DNA from 3 places in the Pseudomonas sp. VMV1 genome. Region 2 is predicted to be linked to each of the others. Evidence: predicted binding sites of a transcription regulator. Region 2 holds the regulator's gene; each other region holds the start of a gene.
The links. Region 2 encodes LexA, which represses DNA repair genes until DNA is damaged. Its sites were predicted from a motif close to CTGTNTNNNNANACAG; they were not measured.
Positions count from the first base shown of each region.

Region 1 (2,265 bases), on a different contig from region 2:
GGCTTCCTGGATCTGCGCAGGCGGGCGGTCGAAGGCAGTCAGGCGTGCCACGCTGGCATTGAGCGCTGACTGGGCGTTGCCCTGCTCGTTCTCGGTACAGAGGTCCATGGCCTGGCGGCAGGCCAGCAGGATGTGCTCGGCGCTCGCCAGGTCGCTTTGCTCCTGTTCCAGTGCCTGCAGCTCTCCCTCGGCCAGGGCGAGATTGTCGAGTTCTTCCAGCTGATAACTGAGCAACTGGTGGCGAGCACGCTGTTCGTCACCGTTGCGGGTAAGACGCTCCAGGGTCTGGCGCACCTGGCGCCAGCGCTGGGCGGCAAGCTGGACCTGGCGAACCAGTTCGCCCGCGCCCGCGTATTCGTCCAGCAGGCGGCGATGGGTGTCGAGACCGAGCAGCGACTGGTGTTCGTGCTGGTTGTGGATGTCGATCAGCAGGCCGCCCAGGGTCTTGAGGTCGGCCAGTGGGCAGGGCGAGCCATTGATATAGCCGCGCGAGCGTCCTTCGCGGGTGATGACGCGGCGCAGCAGGCAGGGGCCGTCCTGCTCCAGGTCTCGCTCGGCGAGCCACTGGCGCGCCTCGGGGATGTCGGTGGTGTCGAAGCTGGCCAGGACATCGGCCTTGTCGGCACCAGGCCTGACCGCATCGCTGTCGGCGCGGTCGCCAAGGGTGAGGCCGAGGGCGTCGAGCATGATGGACTTGCCAGCGCCGGTTTCGCCGGTGATCACGGTCATGCCGCGCTCGAGGTCGAGGTCGAGGTGTTCGACGATGGCGTAGTTGCGGACGGACAGATGCACCAGCATGCGACGATCTCCGGAGACGGTTTTCTGGTTGTTTATACAGTGCCTCTCGAGCACTGGCAATCCATACAGCTCTTGAAGCGCCGGCCGGCGGCCCCATATAGGCGCCATCGATCAAGGCGTCGTCCATTAGAGGGCGCGCCCACCGGCATTATCACAGGAGGACTCCATGGCCGACGAACAGAACTCCCAGACTCCCGAGCACGAAGCAGCCGCTCAGGGCGACGTCCAGCACGAGGATCTCGCTGCCCGCGTTGCCACGCTCGAAGAGCAGCTCGCTGCTGCCCAGGATCAGTCGCTGCGCAGCGTCGCCGACCTGCAGAACGTGCGTCGTCGCGCTGAGCAGGATGTGGAGAAGGCGCACAAGTTCGCGCTGGAAAAATTTGCTGGCGATCTGTTGCCGGTACTCGACAGCCTGGAGCGTGGCCTGGAGCTGTCCAATGCCGCGGACGAAGCCTTGAGGCCCATGCGCGAAGGCATGGAGCTGACCCTGAAGATGCTGCAGGACACGCTCAAGCGCTATCAGGTCGAGGCCGTCGATCCCCACGGCGCGCCTTTCAATCCGGAACACCACCAGGCCATGGCCATGGAAGAGAGCGCCACCGCCGAGCCGGGCAGCGTGCTCAAGGTGTTTCAAAAGGGCTATCTGCTCAATGGTCGCCTGCTGCGGCCGGCGATGGTGGTCGTGAGCAAGGCCCCTGCCGCACAGCAGCCGAGCATCGACGAAAAGGCTTGAAATTCTTTCGCTCGGCCCCATCTGGTAGGCAAGCGAACATCAAAGGCCCCCTGAGCGGGCCGCGCGGAATCTGAGATTTCTGGAGAAGACTACATGGGCAAGATTATCGGTATCGACCTGGGGACTACCAACTCCTGCGTCGCGATCCTCGAAAACGGCAACGTCAAGGTACTGGAAAACGCCGAAGGCACCCGTACCACGCCGTCCATCATCGCCTACACCAACGATGGCGAGACCCTGGTTGGCCAGCCGGCCAAGCGCCAGGCGGTGACCAATCCGCAGAACACCCTCTATGCGGTCAAGCGACTGATCGGCCGGCGTTACGAAGAAAACGTCGTGCAGAAAGACATCCAGATGGTCCCTTACAAGATCGTCAAGGCAGACAACGGTGATGCCTGGGTCGAAGCCAAGGGCCAGAAGATGGCGCCGCCGCAGATCTCTGCCGAAGTCCTGAAAAAGATGAAGAAGACCGCCGAGGACTACCTGGGTGAGACTGTCACCGAAGCGGTCATCACCGTGCCGGCCTACTTCAACGACAGCCAGCGCCAGGCCACCAAGGATGCCGGTCGGATCGCCGGTCTGGACGTCAAGCGCATCATCAACGAGCCTACCGCGGCAGCCCTGGCCTATGGCCTGGACAAGGCCAAGGGCGACCACACCGTGATCGTCTATGACCTGGGCGGCGGTACCTTCGATATCTCGGTCATCGAGATCGCCGAGGTCGACGGTGAGCA
Region 1 is NZ_JBXGSE010000012.1:9,353-11,617, forward strand. Features, by position in the region: gene recN (DNA repair protein RecN) at 1-798, opposite strand, end outside; gene grpE (nucleotide exchange factor GrpE) at 965-1,531, shown strand; gene dnaK (molecular chaperone DnaK) at 1,625-2,265, shown strand, end outside.
Region 1: the regulator LexA is predicted to act here: its motif matches at 823-838, upstream of recN (DNA repair protein RecN).

Region 2 (2,265 bases):
GCAGGAAGCGGCGGAAGGCCCGGCCATAGGTCTGCTCGAGGTATTTGCGCAAATGGCCCTGGCTCTGACTGAACGCCAGGCCCAGCAGGCGCATGAACACCGAGAGGTCGTTGCCGTGCCGAGGCTTGATGGCCAGGGAATGATCCACCAGCAGATTGAGCAACGCCTCCAGGCTCACCTCCTCCCCGTTCTTTGGCTGCCACTGATCCAGATCCCGCTCCAGGTTGAAGCAGAAGGGATCGAGAAAGCGCGAGAACACCGCCTGGATCAGGGCCTTCTTGGAGCCAAAGTGATAGTTGACGGCTGCCAGGTTGACCCCGGCTCGCGTGGTGATGAGTCGCAACGAGGTTTCGGCAAAGCCGCGCTCGGCGAACAGCTGCTCGGCGGCATCCAGAATGCGTTCAACGGTATCCGACTGCGCCATGACCTTCCTCGATAGATGAATTTCCGTTTGAAACATATGTTTCAAACGCTACCGAAGTCAATCGCGGGCTGGTCTGCGAACAGCCATGCGAAGCCCTGGAAGGCACGTCATTCCGTCATTTGAACGCTATTTGCAGCGAATTCGGCCTGTCGTCCGAAGCCAGGGGCAGCGGCCTTGCCTAGCACCCGGAGTTACTGTATATAATCACAGCATCATTAGACGACGCGACGTGCATCATGCTGAAACTGACACCGCGACAAGCCGAGATTCTGGCCTTCATCAAGCGTTGCCTCGAAGCCAATGGCTTTCCGCCTACCCGCGCGGAGATCGCGCAGGAGCTTGGTTTCAAATCGCCGAATGCGGCTGAGGAGCATCTCAAGGCCCTGGCCCGTAAGGGCGCCATCGAGATGACGCCGGGTGCCTCCCGGGGCATCCGCATTCCGGGTCTGGATACGACGCGCAAAGCCGATGAAAGCCTGCCGGTCATCGGTCGGGTGGCTGCCGGCGCGCCCATTCTGGCCGAGCAGAACGTCGAGGAAAACTGTGCCATCAATCCGGCCTTCTTCCAGCCGCGTGCCGACTACCTGCTGAAGGTCAAGGGCATGAGCATGAGAGACGTCGGTATCCTCGATGGCGACCTCCTCGCGGTCCATGTGACCCGTGAGGTGCACAACGGTCAGATCGTCGTGGCTCGGGTGGGCGATGAAGTCACCGTGAAGAGATTCAAGCGCTCGGGCAACCAGGTCACCCTGCTGGCGGAAAATCCCGAGTTCGCCCCTATCGAAGTCGATCTTTCCAGCCAGGAATTCGCCATCGAAGGGTTAAGCGTTGGCGTCATCCGCCGCTAACGTCTAGGGCTGGCCTGCGGGCCAGCCTCTTGTCACCGCCTTTTGCCTTACGCCGAAGTCTTGATCGGGGGTATCTGTTCGCGCTCCGGAAAGCGCTCAAGACCAGGCTGAGCACAGTGACGTCATGTATCCGTGGTACATGACCTCAAGTGGATTTGATCGAGTCGCCTCTAGGAGGTCGCCATGCAATTTCCCCTGATGTTCGATGCACCGCGCTCGTCCGTTCAAGAGCTGGACCTGGCACCTGAGTTCCTGCTGCAGGAACTCACCGCCTTTCTGCCCAAGTCCGGCAAGCCGGCACGGGAGCTGCCAGCCGCTCCGCTGCCGGATACCTTCAGCGAGATGTCCCTGCATGGCAGCCAGGAACAGTGCCTGCAACTGCTGGCCCCCATCCTGCGCCAACTGAGCGACAAGGACGATGCCCGCTGGCTGACCCTGGTCACCCCGCCATCGCTGCTCAGCAATGCCTGGTTGCGCAGCACTCATCTGAATCCGGAACGGGTGCTTCTGCTGCAGACGCCGAGTGCTGCCAAGACGCTGCAACTGGCCTGCGAAGTGCTCCGCAAGGGGCAGAGCCACACGGTGATCAGCTGGCTGCACGACCTGAGCGATGCGGGCAAGCAGCAATTGGCGCGCGCCGCGGCACAGGGCCACAGCCAGAGTCTGAACGTCAGATTCGCGTAGGGAGCAGGCGGCGGGACGGGATGTAGCGGCGGCATTCCAGGGCGGAATGCCGGATCGAGAAAAGAATCAGTGCAGGACGCGCGGTTGATCATCGCGCTGGAGGCTATCGCCTTCGGCCAGTCGACCGGCCATCTGCACACCCAGGTTGAACATGGCCTTGGCCACCTCTATCTGCTGTCCATGCAGGAAATCCTTGGCATCGCTGGAAAACTCCAGGGTAACGAGGGCTTCCTCGTCGTCCGCACGGCGCAACACGATGCGACCATCGGAGAGTTCAACGATTTCCAGGTAGGCAGTAGTCATTCAGTA
Region 2 is NZ_JBXGSE010000002.1:79,470-81,734, reverse strand. Features, by position in the region: gene ACUCV0_RS05865 (TetR/AcrR family transcriptional regulator) at 1-424, opposite strand, end outside; gene lexA (transcriptional repressor LexA) at 661-1,272, shown strand; gene sulA (SOS-induced cell division inhibitor SulA) at 1,456-1,956, shown strand; gene ACUCV0_RS05850 (hypothetical protein) at 2,023-2,259, opposite strand.

Region 3 (2,265 bases), on a different contig from region 2:
TCATTCGACGGTGCTGGCACCGCTGAACACCTTCATGTTCCTGACGTCGCGGGTACCCAACCAGCCCTATCACCCGGTGGAGCGCTTTCCCGAACTCCAGGTGCTGCAGGACAACTGGCAGCTTATCCGCGACGAGGCCCTGGACCTGCTGCGCGCCGGCCAGATCAAGAAAGCCGCCGAGCACAACGATGCCGGCTTCAACTCCTTCTTCAAGAGCGGCTGGAAGCGCTTCTATCTGAAGTGGTACGGCGACAGCCATCCTTCCGCCATGCAGCTGTGCCCGCAGACCACCGAACTGCTGCGAGGTATCGGCACGGTCAAGGCCGCCATGTTCGCCGAACTGCCGCCCGGCTCGCGACTGGTGCGCCATCGCGATCCCTACGGTGGCTCCCTGCGCTATCACCTGGGCCTGGACACGCCCAACGATCCGCGCTGCTTCATCGAGGTGGACGGCCAGCGCTATCACTGGCGCGATGGCCAGGCGGTGGTGTTCGACGAAACCTTCATCCACTACGCCGAGAACACCACCGAGCAGGATCGCATCATCCTGTTCTGCGACATCGAGCGGCCCCTGCGCTATCGCTGGGCCGGCGCCTTCAACCGCTGGGTCAGCGGCACCCTGCTGGCCTCCGCGGCCTCGCCCAATGACGCCAGCGACAGAACCGGCGGCCTCAACCGCGCCTTCCGGCATCTCTATCGTATCCGCCAGCGTGGCAAGGCGCTGAAAAAGCGCAACCGCTTCCGCTACTACCTCGAACAGTGGCTGCTGCTGGCGGTGCTGATTGGCGTGGTCATCTGGATCTGACGGTCGCCTTCGTCAGCCAAGACAGCGGTTCGACTTGACCCCGACGCGAATCGCCTCTAATACTGTATAAATATACATATAGAGGCCATAGCCATGGACAACACCCCTGCAGGTCTGGCGGCATGAGCGGCGGCGCCAGCCTGGCCCGGCTGTTCGAGGAGCGGCGGCTCTGGAAGGGGCAGACCAGTCCCGAGGCCCGGCGTAGCCGGCAGCCCACCGGCGTCGCGGCCCTCGATGCCCATCTGCCCGGGGCAGGGTGGCCCGAAGCGGCCCTTACCGAATTGCTGCTCGCCGGGCCTGGCCACGGTGAGTTGCGCCTGCTCTGGCCGACCCTGGCCCGTCTGAGCCAGGCCGCCGAACGCATCGCCCTGATCGGCCCGCCGCTGTTACCCTATCCCCTGGCCTGGCAGGCGGCCGGCGTGGTGCTGGAATCCCTGGTGGTGATCCGCGCCCAGGGCGCCGAGGTGCTCTGGGCCGCCGAGCAGTGCCTGCGTTCGGGATGCTTCGGCGCGGTGCTCTGCTGGCCCGAGCGGGCCGATGATCGCCAGTTGCGCCGGTTGCAGGTCGCCGCCGAGAGCGGTCGTACCCTGGCCTTTGCCCTGCGCCCAGCCGCCGCCCTGGACAATCCTTCGCCAGCGGCCTTGCGCCTGGAACTCAAAGCGCCTCTCGAACGGGTCCACATCCGCAAATGCCGGGGTGGTCAGCCCGGTTCCCTCAGCCTGGCCGGCGGCGCTTGAGCAGGCCATGCGCTGGGCCTGCATCCTCTTTCCGCAGCTGGCACTGGATGCCGTGCTGCGCCGCCATCCGCAGCCGGAGCAGCCGCTGGTGCTGCTGGCCGGACCGCCACACCGACGCCTGCTGCAAGCCGTCAATCCAGCTGCGCGGGCCCTGGGGCTGCGCCCCGGCCTGACCCTGGCCGCTGCCCAGGCACTGACCCGCGATTTCGAGCAGCAGGAGCACGATCCGGCGCTCATCGAGACGGCCGAAGCGTTGCTGGCGGCCTGGGGTTATGGCTTCAGCTCCCAGGTCAGCCGCCACTATCCCCGGGCGCTGTTGCTGGAGGTGCAGTCCAGCCTGCCCCTGCTGGGGCCCTGGCCGCGTCTGGAGCGGCGCTTGCGACAGGAACTCCAGGCCCTGGGCTTTCGTCATCGACTGGCCCTGGCGCCCAACCCGGTGGCGGCGCGGATGCTGACCAATGTCGCCGATGGTCTGGTCGCGTCCCCCGAAGATCTGCCGCACCTGCTCGACCGCCTGCCCGTGGAGCGGGCCGGTTTCAGCCCTCAACAGGCCCAGGCACTGGTACGCATGGGCATCCGCCGGCTGGAGCAGCTCAAGGCTTTGCCCAGGGCCGCCCTGGCCCGGCGCTTCGCGCCGGAGCTCCTGCAGCAGTTGGATCTGCTGTGCGGCAGTCGCAGCCTGGCGCTGGAGTTCTATCGGCCGCCTGATCGCTTCGTGGCGCG
Region 3 is NZ_JBXGSE010000001.1:667,704-669,968, forward strand. Features, by position in the region: gene lpxO (lipid A hydroxylase LpxO) at 1-805, shown strand, start outside; gene imuA (translesion DNA synthesis-associated protein ImuA) at 928-1,542, shown strand; gene ACUCV0_RS03090 (Y-family DNA polymerase) at 1,550-2,265, shown strand, end outside.
Region 3: the regulator LexA is predicted to act here: its motif matches at 868-883, upstream of imuA (translesion DNA synthesis-associated protein ImuA).